DNA from 2 places in the Gordonia sp. Z-3 genome. Region 1 is predicted to be linked to the other one. Evidence: riboswitches for the same ligand, from Rfam matches in the RefSeq annotation. Region 1 holds a riboswitch; the other holds the start of a gene.

Region 1 (4,975 bases):
TAGTTGCTGGACGCAAGTATGCGCGCGGATTCGTGGGAAGGCAAACCGTTACCTACGATCAGAAAACGTGACTCCTCAGCCGCCTCCCACATCGGGCAACCGTCCGCATTTCACCTCCATGCCCGATCTCGCCCTTCGCGATCTCGGGGGCGCGGTGGTCTGGACCAACGACGACCTATTCGCCGAGGCGCAGAACCTCATCAAGACGCCGGCGGCGCAGTACCAGCCGGCCACGTTCGGTCACAAAGGCCAGGTCTACGACGGCTGGGAGACCCGGCGACGGCGGCAGAGCGGGGTCGACCAGGCGATCGTCCGACTCGGCGCGCCCGGCGTCATCTACGGCGTGGTGGTCGACACGTCGTGGTTCAAGGGCAACTATCCACCGCACATCTCGGTGGAGGCCGCCGCAGTGGAAGGCGTCGTCTCGGTCGATCAACTACTCAACGACGTCGAGTGGGTCACGATCGTCGACAAGTCCCCCGCCGAGGGTGACACCCGCAACCCGTTCAAGGTCGATGCGAAGAACCGGTTCACGCACGTGCGACTGACGATGCATCCCGACGGCGGCGTGGCCCGCTTCCGCGTGCACGGTCGCGGAGTGCCCAACCCGCACTTCTTCCGCTACGGCCACTTCGATCTCGCCGCACTGGAGAACGGTGGCCTGATCACGGCCTGCTCCAACATGTTCTACAGCTCCCCCAACAATCTGCTGATGCCCGGACGCGCCCGCAACATGGGCGAGGGCTGGGAGACCTCGCGGCGCCGCGACGACGGCAACGACTGGGTCCAGGTCCGGCTGGCCGGGCGCGGCCAGGTCAGCCTCGTCGAACTCGACACCAGCTACTTCCTCGGCAACGCTCCCGGCGCGGCGACGGTCCGGGGTCGCGACGGCGAGAACGGCGAGTGGTTCGAGGTCCTGCCCCGCACCGAGCTGCAGCCCGACACCCGCCATCGCTTCGTCATCGACCTCGATCGTCCGATGACCGAGGCGCGCATGGACATCTACCCCGACGGTGGGATGGCGCGGTTCAAGCTGTACGGCACATTGACCGACGATGCGGAGGCCGAGCTCGTCGAGCAGTGGGAGCGTGGCGAGGCCTGAGCTTCGCGCGCATCTATCGCGCATCCGCGCATGTCGAGACGTGCGCGGATGCGCGCTCGGTGCGCGGATGTGTCAGGCCTGCAATCGGTGCAGCGCCTCCACCAAACGGTTGATGTCGTCTGCGCCGGTCCCCAGGCCGAAGCTCGCGCGCACCGCACCATCGGGAAAGCCGAGCCGTTGCAGCAGCGGATGTGCGCAGAACTTTCCGTCGCGCACGCCGATTCCCGCTGTGTCACTGAGATGTTCGGCGACTTCACGGGGCGCGTGACCGTCCACGACGAACCCGGCTATACCGACCCGGTCGGTCGAGTCGTCGAAGATCCGCAGCAGCTCGACGCCGGCGATCCCGGCCAGTCCGGCGTCGAGGCGACCCAACAGCTCCGCCTCATGCGTACCAATGGTCTCGAAGCCGATGCCGGCCAACGCCTCGCAGGCCGCCGCGATCGCGATGGCGCCCAGCACGTTCGGTGATCCCGCTTCGTGTCGAGCTGCGCCGCTGCGCCATTCGACACTCGCCGACGCTGCGTCGTCGAGGGTGACTGCCGCCGACGCACCGCCGCCGGCGAGGTACGGGTCGGCCGCGTCGAGCCAGTCCGCCCGGCCGATCAGCACCCCGGCGCCGAACGGCGCGTAAAGCTTGTGTCCGGAGAACACGAGGTAGTCGATACCGTGGCTGACCATCGACACCGGCCGGTGCGCGACGAGCTGGGCTGCATCGACCAGGATGCGGGCGCCGTGTCGGTGGGCCAGCGCGGCGAGCCGGCCGATCGGCAGCACTTCACCGGTCACATTGGACGCCGCGGTCACCGCCAGCAACGCAGCCGGCGCCGCCGCCAACTCCGCCTCCAGTGCAGCCAGGGTGCCCTCGATAGTCGACCGCGCCCGCACCACCCGCGAGCCCCCGGTGCGCTCGCGGGCCGTCCACGGCAACAGATTCGCGTGGTGCTCGATATCCAGGACGACGACATCGCCGCGGGTGGCCCGGGCGGCCAGATTGATCGCGTCGGTGGTGCCGCGAGTGAACACCACGGCGTCGTCGATCCGTCCGCGCACGAAGGCTCGTACCGACTCGCGGGCCGACTCGTACCTGACGGTGGTGACCTGCGAATGATGTCCGGCACCCCGATGGACGCTCGCGTACTGGCCGAGCGCGGCCTGCACGGCGCCGGCCACCGCGGCCAGCGCCGGCGCACTGGCCGCGTAGTCGAGGTTCACATAGCGCACCGACCCGCCTGAGCACAGAGGAACGTGCGCGGTGGCGCCGACGACCTCGGCCAGCGGCGGGATCGGGGTCGGCTGCGGGCACGCGGGCAGCGGCGCAGCCGCGAGTGACGTGATGAATGGGTCTGACAGCACAGTGGACATGAACGCTCCTAGGGAATCCGCACTTGCCGTGGCCACCTCGACCACAGCCGGGTCGTCACCCGGAGCACCCCACCGCGGAGGAGGGTTGCCGGCCAGCGAGCCGGGGCTTGTCACTGGCACTCATGACCCGCATCAACAGTCGCCCATCGGCCCCGGACGAGTCAATTTCCGATCAGCGTGCGCGAAACCCGGCGAGCCGCGCCGGTACCGTGAGGTCATGTCCACTTCCGACGGCGACGACCGCGAGGTGTTCGTGCTGTCCCGACCCCACGGCACCGTCCGCGCCCGTGGTCGTCGGCGTGCGTTCACCGACACCGCCGCCGCCCGCGCAGCCCTCTCCACGGGTGACGTTCGGGCCATCACCGGGGCAATCCCTTTCGACCCAGCCGACAATGCGACGCTCGTCGAACCAAAAGTCCTCGATGTGGACGCCGCACCGCTGACGCCGGTGCCGCCGACACCGCGCGAGGTTGTGTCCATGACGGCCCACCCCGATCCACGAACCCACCGCGACCGGGTGGTCGCAGCCATCAAACAGATCGCCGACGGCGTGGTCGACAAGGTGGTCCTCGCCCGCGCCGTCGACATCGTGATCGGGCAGCCGGTTGAGGTCACCGATCTGCTTGCCGCACTCGCGGGCGGCAATGTCGACCACAACGCCTTCGCCGTGGACGTAGGGGCCGTCATCGGCGACGATTCGTGGCTACTCGGCTCGAGCCCGGAAGTGTTGTTGCGCAAGACGGGTCAGGTCGTCACCTGCCGACCGTACGCAGGCTCGGCACGCCGATCCGCCGACCCTACCACGGACCGTGCGGCCGCCAAGGCACTCGCGTCGTCGTCGAAAGACCTCGCCGAGCACCGCTTCGTCGTCGATTACCTCCGCGACCGGCTCGCCCCGTTGAGTTCGGATCTGGATGCACCGTCGACCCCCGAGGTCCGCTCCACGGGCGAGATCTGGCACCTGGCGACACCCATCCGCGCGACGCTGCGTGATCCGTCGGTCACCGCGCTGGATCTCGCGGCGCTGCTCAGTCCCACCCCCGCGGTCTGTGGCACACCGAGTGATGTTGCCGCCCAGTTGATCCGCGATGTCGAAGACCCACGCGGGTTATACGGGGGCGCGGTCGGCTGGTGCGACGACGCCGGCGACGGCGAGTGGATGGTCACCATCCGATGCCTGCAGCTTGCCGCAGATCGCCACAGTCTGCGCACCTGGGCCGGCGGCGGGATCGTGGCCCAGTCCGACCCACAGGACGAACTCGACGAGACCACCGCCAAACTCGCGACCGTCCTCAACGCATTGGGTATAGCGCATGCCTGACGACTTCCTGATCGCCCACAACCCGGAGGAGGGTTCGTCGCTCCTCGATACGTCGCCCAGCGGTTGGGCTGACTCTCCGGTGATCGAGTAGGTCCGAGGCGCTAGCCGAGGGCCGTATCGAGATCAGGCCGCCGACTTCCTTACCCCAGCGCCCGATCGAGATCCGCGATCAGGTCGTCGACGCCCTCGAGCCCTACCGAAAGCCGCACCACCGAGTCGGTGACGCCGATGGCGGCTCGACCTTCCGGACCCATCGCACGATGGGTAGTGGTGGCCGGGTGGGTGATCAGCGACTTCGAGTCGCCGAGATTATTCGAGATGTCGATGACCCGTAGGCCGTTGAGCACCTCGAAGGCCCGCTTCTTGCCACCGACGCCGTCGCGGTCGGCGATCTCGAAGGTCACCACGGTGCCGCCGCCCGACATCTGCGCCTTGGCGAGTTCGTACTGCGGATGAGACTGCAGGAAGGGATATTTGACCCACGCCACCCGTGGATCGGCCTCCAGGAACTCGGCGATCCGCAACGCCGAGGCGACCGAGGCGTCCAACCGCAACCGCATCGTCTCGAGGCCCTTGAGCATCGTCCAGGCGTTGAACGGACTCAATGCCGGCCCGGTGTGGCGCATCAGGGTCTGCACCGGGCCGTCGATGTACTCCTGCTCGCCGAGTACCGCACCGCCCATCACGCGTCCCTGGCCGTCGATGTGTTTGGTCCCGGAGTAGACGATGACGTCGGCACCCATGTCGAGTCCGCGCTGCAGCAGCGGGGTGGCGAACACGTTGTCCAGCACCACCTTCGCGCCGGCGGCATGGGCCAGCTCGGTCACTGCCGCGACGTCGACGAGGGTCTGCATGGGGTTGGACGGGGTCTCGAAGAACACCGCCGTGGTGGGCGTCGACAGCGCATCGCGCCACTGGTCGAGGTCCTCGCCGTCGACGAACACCGTCTCCACACCCCAACGGGGCAGGATCTCGTTGCACACCACGAAGCACGAGCCGAACAGGCTGCGTGCGGCCACCAGGCGGTCACCGGCCTTCAGCAGCGCACCGAGCGCGACGAACACGGCGGCCATTCCGCTGGCGGTGGCGAAACACGCTTGCGCACCTTCGATCTGGCGCAGACGTTCCTGGAACATCTCGACTGTGGGGTTGCCGTAGCGGGAGTAGACGAAGCGCTCGTCCTCACC
Region 2 (4,975 bases), on a different contig from region 1:
CAGAGTCGGGCCCCGCCACGTCGACACCGACACGCACGCTGCTGCCGTATCCGCTGCCGTCGTTGCCGTGGCCGCCGGGCACCCGCCCCACCCCGACCCTGCCGGAGTTCATCCCACCGGGACTGCTGCCGCAGTCGTCCACGCAGGCGCCACCCGCAGCACCGGTGACGCCGACCACGACGACGCCGGCACCGCGGCGCGCGGCTCCGGAGGATGCGGCGCCGGTGTCCACGACCACACCGACCACGACAACGCCGACCCCGGTCCGGTAGCGCCGATCAGGCCGACCGCCATCGGGTCGGGTCGGGTCTCAGGTTCGGGCGATCTCTGCCGTGCGCTTGAGAAGGTCACTGATCGCGTCGAATTCGGTCAGGAAACCGTCGTGACCGTTGTCGGAGTGCAGCACCTGCAGACCCCCGACGCAGTTGCCGAGTTGCTCGGCGAGTTCTTCCTGCAGCCGTATCGGATACAGGCGGTCCGACGCGATCCCACCGACGATCACCGGAACCTGGCAGGCACCCAGGACGTCCTCGACGCGGCCCCGGTTGCGGCCGACGTCGTGATGGTTGAGCACCTCGCTGAGTACGACGTAGCTGCCGGCGTCGAAGCGTTGGGTCAGCTTGTCCGCCTGATGCTGCAGGTAACTGTCGGCGGAGTAGCGACCACCGTGCAGGGGTTGTTCGTCGGCCTGGGGATGGTTGGCGAAGCGACGATCGAGTTCCACCTCACCCCGATAGGTGAGATGGGCGATCCGCCGGGCCACACCCAGTCCGGCGGTGGGAGCACGGCCCGTGCGGTGATAATCGCCGTTCTGCCATGCGGGATCAGCCTGGATCGCGGCGATCTGAGTGGTCTGGGTGCCGATCTGATCGGCAGTCGCCCGGGCCCCGACCGCGAGCACCAGTGCGCTGCGCACCATCTCCGGATATTCGATGGCCCACTCGAGCGCCCGCGCGCCGCCCATCGACCCGCCGACCACCGAGCCGATTCCGGTGATCCCCAGGTGATCCATCAGGATTCGTTCGGCGCGAACCTGATCGAGCACCGTGATCTGCGGAAAGCGAGAGCCCCACGGCCGCCCGTCCGGGGCCGGCGATGCAGGTCCGGTGGAGCCGCGACATCCGCCGAGCACGTTGGCCGAGATGACACACCATTCGTCGGTGTCGATGGCGAGTCCGGGGCCGATCAGCCCGTCCCACCATCCAGCGGTCGGGTGCTCGTCGTCGGCGGGGCCGGTGACGTGTGAGTCACCGGTCAGCGCGTGCAGGGTGAGGATGACGTTGTCGCGGGTGGGCGACAATGTCCCCCAGCGCTGGAAGGCCAGGGTGACATCGTCGAGCCGTTGGCCGTTGTCGAGAGATACCGCACCGATGCGGACACTGGACATCGCCCCGTCCGGCATCTGCTCCCAGTCGGGGCGATCAGCGGGCTGGGTTTGCGGTTCGATACTCACCGACACAATTCACTCACTCTTCGTCACACTCGATAGTCGACGCATTGGCCTGTTGTCACATGAATGCTGTTGTCCCACACATCACTTGGCAGCAGCAAACCCCAGTTCCAGGTCGGTGATGATGTCGTCGATGCCCTCGATACCCACTGCCAGCCGCACCAGACCAGGGGTGACGCCGGCGTCGATCTGCTCCTGCGGGGCCAGTTGGCTGTGGGTGGTGGAGGCGGGGTGGATCACCAGTGATCGCACATCACCGATATTGGCCACGTGACTGTGCAACGTCAGTGCGTCCACGAACTTCTTACCCGCATCCACGCCGCCGGTGATCTCGAAACTGACGATGGCGCCCTGCCCCTTCGGCAGTAGCTTCTGGGCGCGGTCGTACCAGGGCGACGACGACAGACCCGCGTAGGCGACCGACTCCACCTGCGCGTGCCCCTCCAGGAAATCGGCCACGCGACGTGCGTTGCTCACGTGGCGTTCGATGCGCAGACTCAGCGTCTCCAGTCCCTGCGCCAACAGGAAAGCGTTGAACGGAGAGATCGCCGCGCCGGTGTCGCGTAGCCACTGGACCCTGGCCTTCAGGGCGAACGCCGGGGCGCCGAGGTCGGCGAACACGGCGCCGTGATAGCTGGGGTCCGGTGTAGTGAAGCCCGGGAAGAGATCGACGCCGTCGCGCTGTACCCGCCAGTCGAAGGTACCGCCGTCCACGATGACACCGCCGATCGCGGTGCCGTGGCCGCCGATGTACTTGGTGGCCGAATGCACCACGATGTCCGCGCCGTGGGCGAGTGGGTTCAGCAGGTAGGGCGTCGCGACCGTGTTGTCGACGATCAGCGGGAGGCTGTTCCGGTGTGCGACCTCGGCGATGCCTTCGATGTCGAGGATCTCGTTGTTCGGATTGGAGATGGTCTCACCGAACACTGCCCGGGTGTTGTCCTTGATGGCCGCCTGCCAGGAGTCCAGATCCTCGGAATCATCGACGAAGGACACCTCGATGCCGAGCTTGGGCAACGTGTAGTGGAACAGGTTGAATGTGCCGCCGTAGAGCCGTGGGCTGGAGACCACGTGGCCACCGGTCTCGACGATGTTCAAGATGGAATACGTCTCGGCGGCCTGACCCGACGCGAGCAGGAGAGCGGCGACGCCACCTTCGAGTGCAGCGATTCGCTGTTCCACCGCATCCTGGGTCGGGTTCATCATCCGGGTGTAGATGTTGCCCGGTTCGGCGAGCCCGAAGAGGTTCGCGGCGTGTTGGGTGTCGTTGAAGACGTACGACGTCGTCTGGTACACGGGCAATGCCCGTGCGTTGGTGGTGGGATCCGCCGTCTGCCCGGCGTGGATCTGTTTGGTCTCGAAGCTCCAGTTCGCCGTGGGGTCGACGGCGTCGGAGCCAGTGGCGTCAGACATGACCATGTCCTACTTTCTGCGGTCGGCAGGGTGCGACGACCCTGGTGGGGTCCGACCTTCGGACCCGCGCTTGCCTCGGAACGCATCCGCATTCCTCAACCCGGTCATCACCCGGAGCACCCCACCGCGGTTGGAGGGTTGCCGATCAGCGAGCCGGGGCTTGACGCTGATGCTCATGACCTGGCGTCAAGGATATAGCACGCCCCTGCGCGACTGAGAACCGTGTTGTTCGCGGTGATCGGAACACGCCTGGATCGGCAGGTCACAAAATGAGAACAACTGTCGTCCGAAAGGATGAACTTCGGCCGCAGTGCGACTGAAACCCCAGGTGAGAGTCGTTAGTCTAACGAACGATGATGCGGTCTTTGAGATCGCGGATCTAGGCTGTCGCCAGCCCAGGCCCTGCGACGAGAAGAGATCTGATGCCTGCTCGGTGCCGTTCGGCACACCGGATGACGGTCGTGCTCGTTGCCATGGCGGGTGCTCTCGCGGTGGCTGCCGCGTACTGCCTTCCGGCTGGCGTGGCCCGGGCGGATTCGGACGACGACTACGACTGTGGTGCGGGCGCCGTGATCATCGTCGGCGGGACGAATGACCCGGACGCGGCGAACATGATCGGCGTCAAGCAACGGTTCAGCGGCACCGGAATCGATGACACGCCCGGGACCGCCGACGACTCGCGCTACGCGGACGCTCCCTACAAAGTGATCAACGCCGACTATCCGACGACGCTGTGGCCGCTCGGCGCCGCGGGCTATGACGACAGCGTGACGCAGGGCAACGCTGCGACGAAGCAGGCGATCGCGCGCTACCAGTATCACTGTGACACGCCGGTGGTGGTCGCCGGCTACTCGCAGGGTGCGCGGGTGGCCGGCGACGTCCTCTCCGACATCGGCAACGACCGCGACGACAAGGTCGTGCTGCTCGACGAGCACGGGAACCCGGAGCTCGACGACGAGGGCGAACCGATCGTCGTCGACATCAGTACCGACGGCCTGTCCGGCGAGCTCTACGCCGATCCCCGGCGGGTGGGGGACAAGACCGGCCGTGGCATCGAACTCTCACTGATCGGCGTGATCCCCGGACTCACCATGAGCGGCGCCCGAGAGGGCCATGGCAACCGGGGTTTCGGGGAGCTCGAGGACGCGGTGGTCTCGGTTTGCGTCGAGGGCGACCCCATCTGCGACCTGCCCGACCCGCTATACGACCCCATCGGGACCGTCGACGGCCTGGTCGGCTATTTCACCAAGCACGGTCTGTACAACTGGCAGATGTATCGCGATCCCACCGAACCGGTATGGAACACGGGACGCGCGGTCGATTGCGGAGCCGACCAAACCGACTGCATCGCCGAGGCGGACTCGGCCATCATCGGCGTCATCCGCGATGGTGCCGAGACGATCGGGCTCGACGGTACGAGGATCCGCGATGTCCTCGCCGATCGGTGGACCGTCGATCTGCCCTATGGGATCGAGCTGTCCAACCTGCAACCGGTGGTCCGCGTCGTCCAGGACGTCCTGCCGCCGCTGCCGAACGTCGGCTACGGCGGCTATCTTCCCGATCTGTTGGTGTTCGAGAAGATCCTCAATGGAGTGGTCGAACGGGCACCCGACGATGTCAAGGAGGGCGTCGCCGCCCTGGCCGCCAGCGCCAAGAGCATCGTGCTGATCCCCGCCAACTTCGTGAAGTACTGGGCCGGCGAGATCATCGGACCGCTGCCGACCCGCAGCACGGTCGTGGGTCCGCACGTCACGGAAGAGAGCGCCGACGATGCGCCCCGACAGGTCACCTTCTTGCGTGCGATGTCGCAGGTGACGGACATCGAGTCCGAGGCGGTGGGCCCCGAACGCCCGACGCCCTCGGAGTCCGGGGCCGTTACGTCGGCAGTGGCACCTGACTCGGGGCCTGAATCGTCACCGAGCGCTACGCCACCGAACGCTACGCCACCGAGCTGGCCGACGACGGCCGGCAGCTCGACGGCCACCTCGGTCCGCCGCACGCCGACGAGTCCGTCCACGACGGCCGACACTTCGCCCCCGTCGTCTCCGACGACACCGCCCGCCTCCTCGTCGGGCACGGCTTCCTCGACGGCCGAGGTGCCGGCACCGATCG

Evidence for each region. A riboswitch is a leader RNA that binds a small molecule or an ion and turns the genes downstream of it on or off. The one in region 1 is predicted to bind S-adenosylmethionine.
Region 2: another riboswitch for S-adenosylmethionine. It lies ahead of VX037_RS10220 (bifunctional o-acetylhomoserine/o-acetylserine sulfhydrylase); the one in region 1 lies ahead of VX037_RS16540 (aminotransferase class V-fold PLP-dependent enzyme).

The regions. Positions count from the first base shown of each region.
Region 1 is NZ_JAZARS010000014.1:36,501-41,475, forward strand. Features, by position in the region: gene alc (allantoicase) at 119-1,102, shown strand; gene VX037_RS16540 (aminotransferase class V-fold PLP-dependent enzyme) at 1,175-2,467, opposite strand; SAM riboswitch class IV at 2,482-2,595, opposite strand; gene VX037_RS16545 (isochorismate synthase) at 2,685-3,788, shown strand; gene VX037_RS16550 (O-succinylhomoserine sulfhydrylase) at 3,929-4,975, opposite strand, start outside.
Region 2 is NZ_JAZARS010000007.1:164,129-169,103, reverse strand. Features, by position in the region: gene VX037_RS10230 (Hsp70 family protein) at 1-272, shown strand, start outside; gene metX (homoserine O-acetyltransferase MetX) at 311-1,459, opposite strand; gene VX037_RS10220 (bifunctional o-acetylhomoserine/o-acetylserine sulfhydrylase) at 1,535-2,863, opposite strand; SAM riboswitch class IV at 2,925-3,044, opposite strand; gene VX037_RS10215 (cutinase family protein) at 3,286-4,975, shown strand, end outside.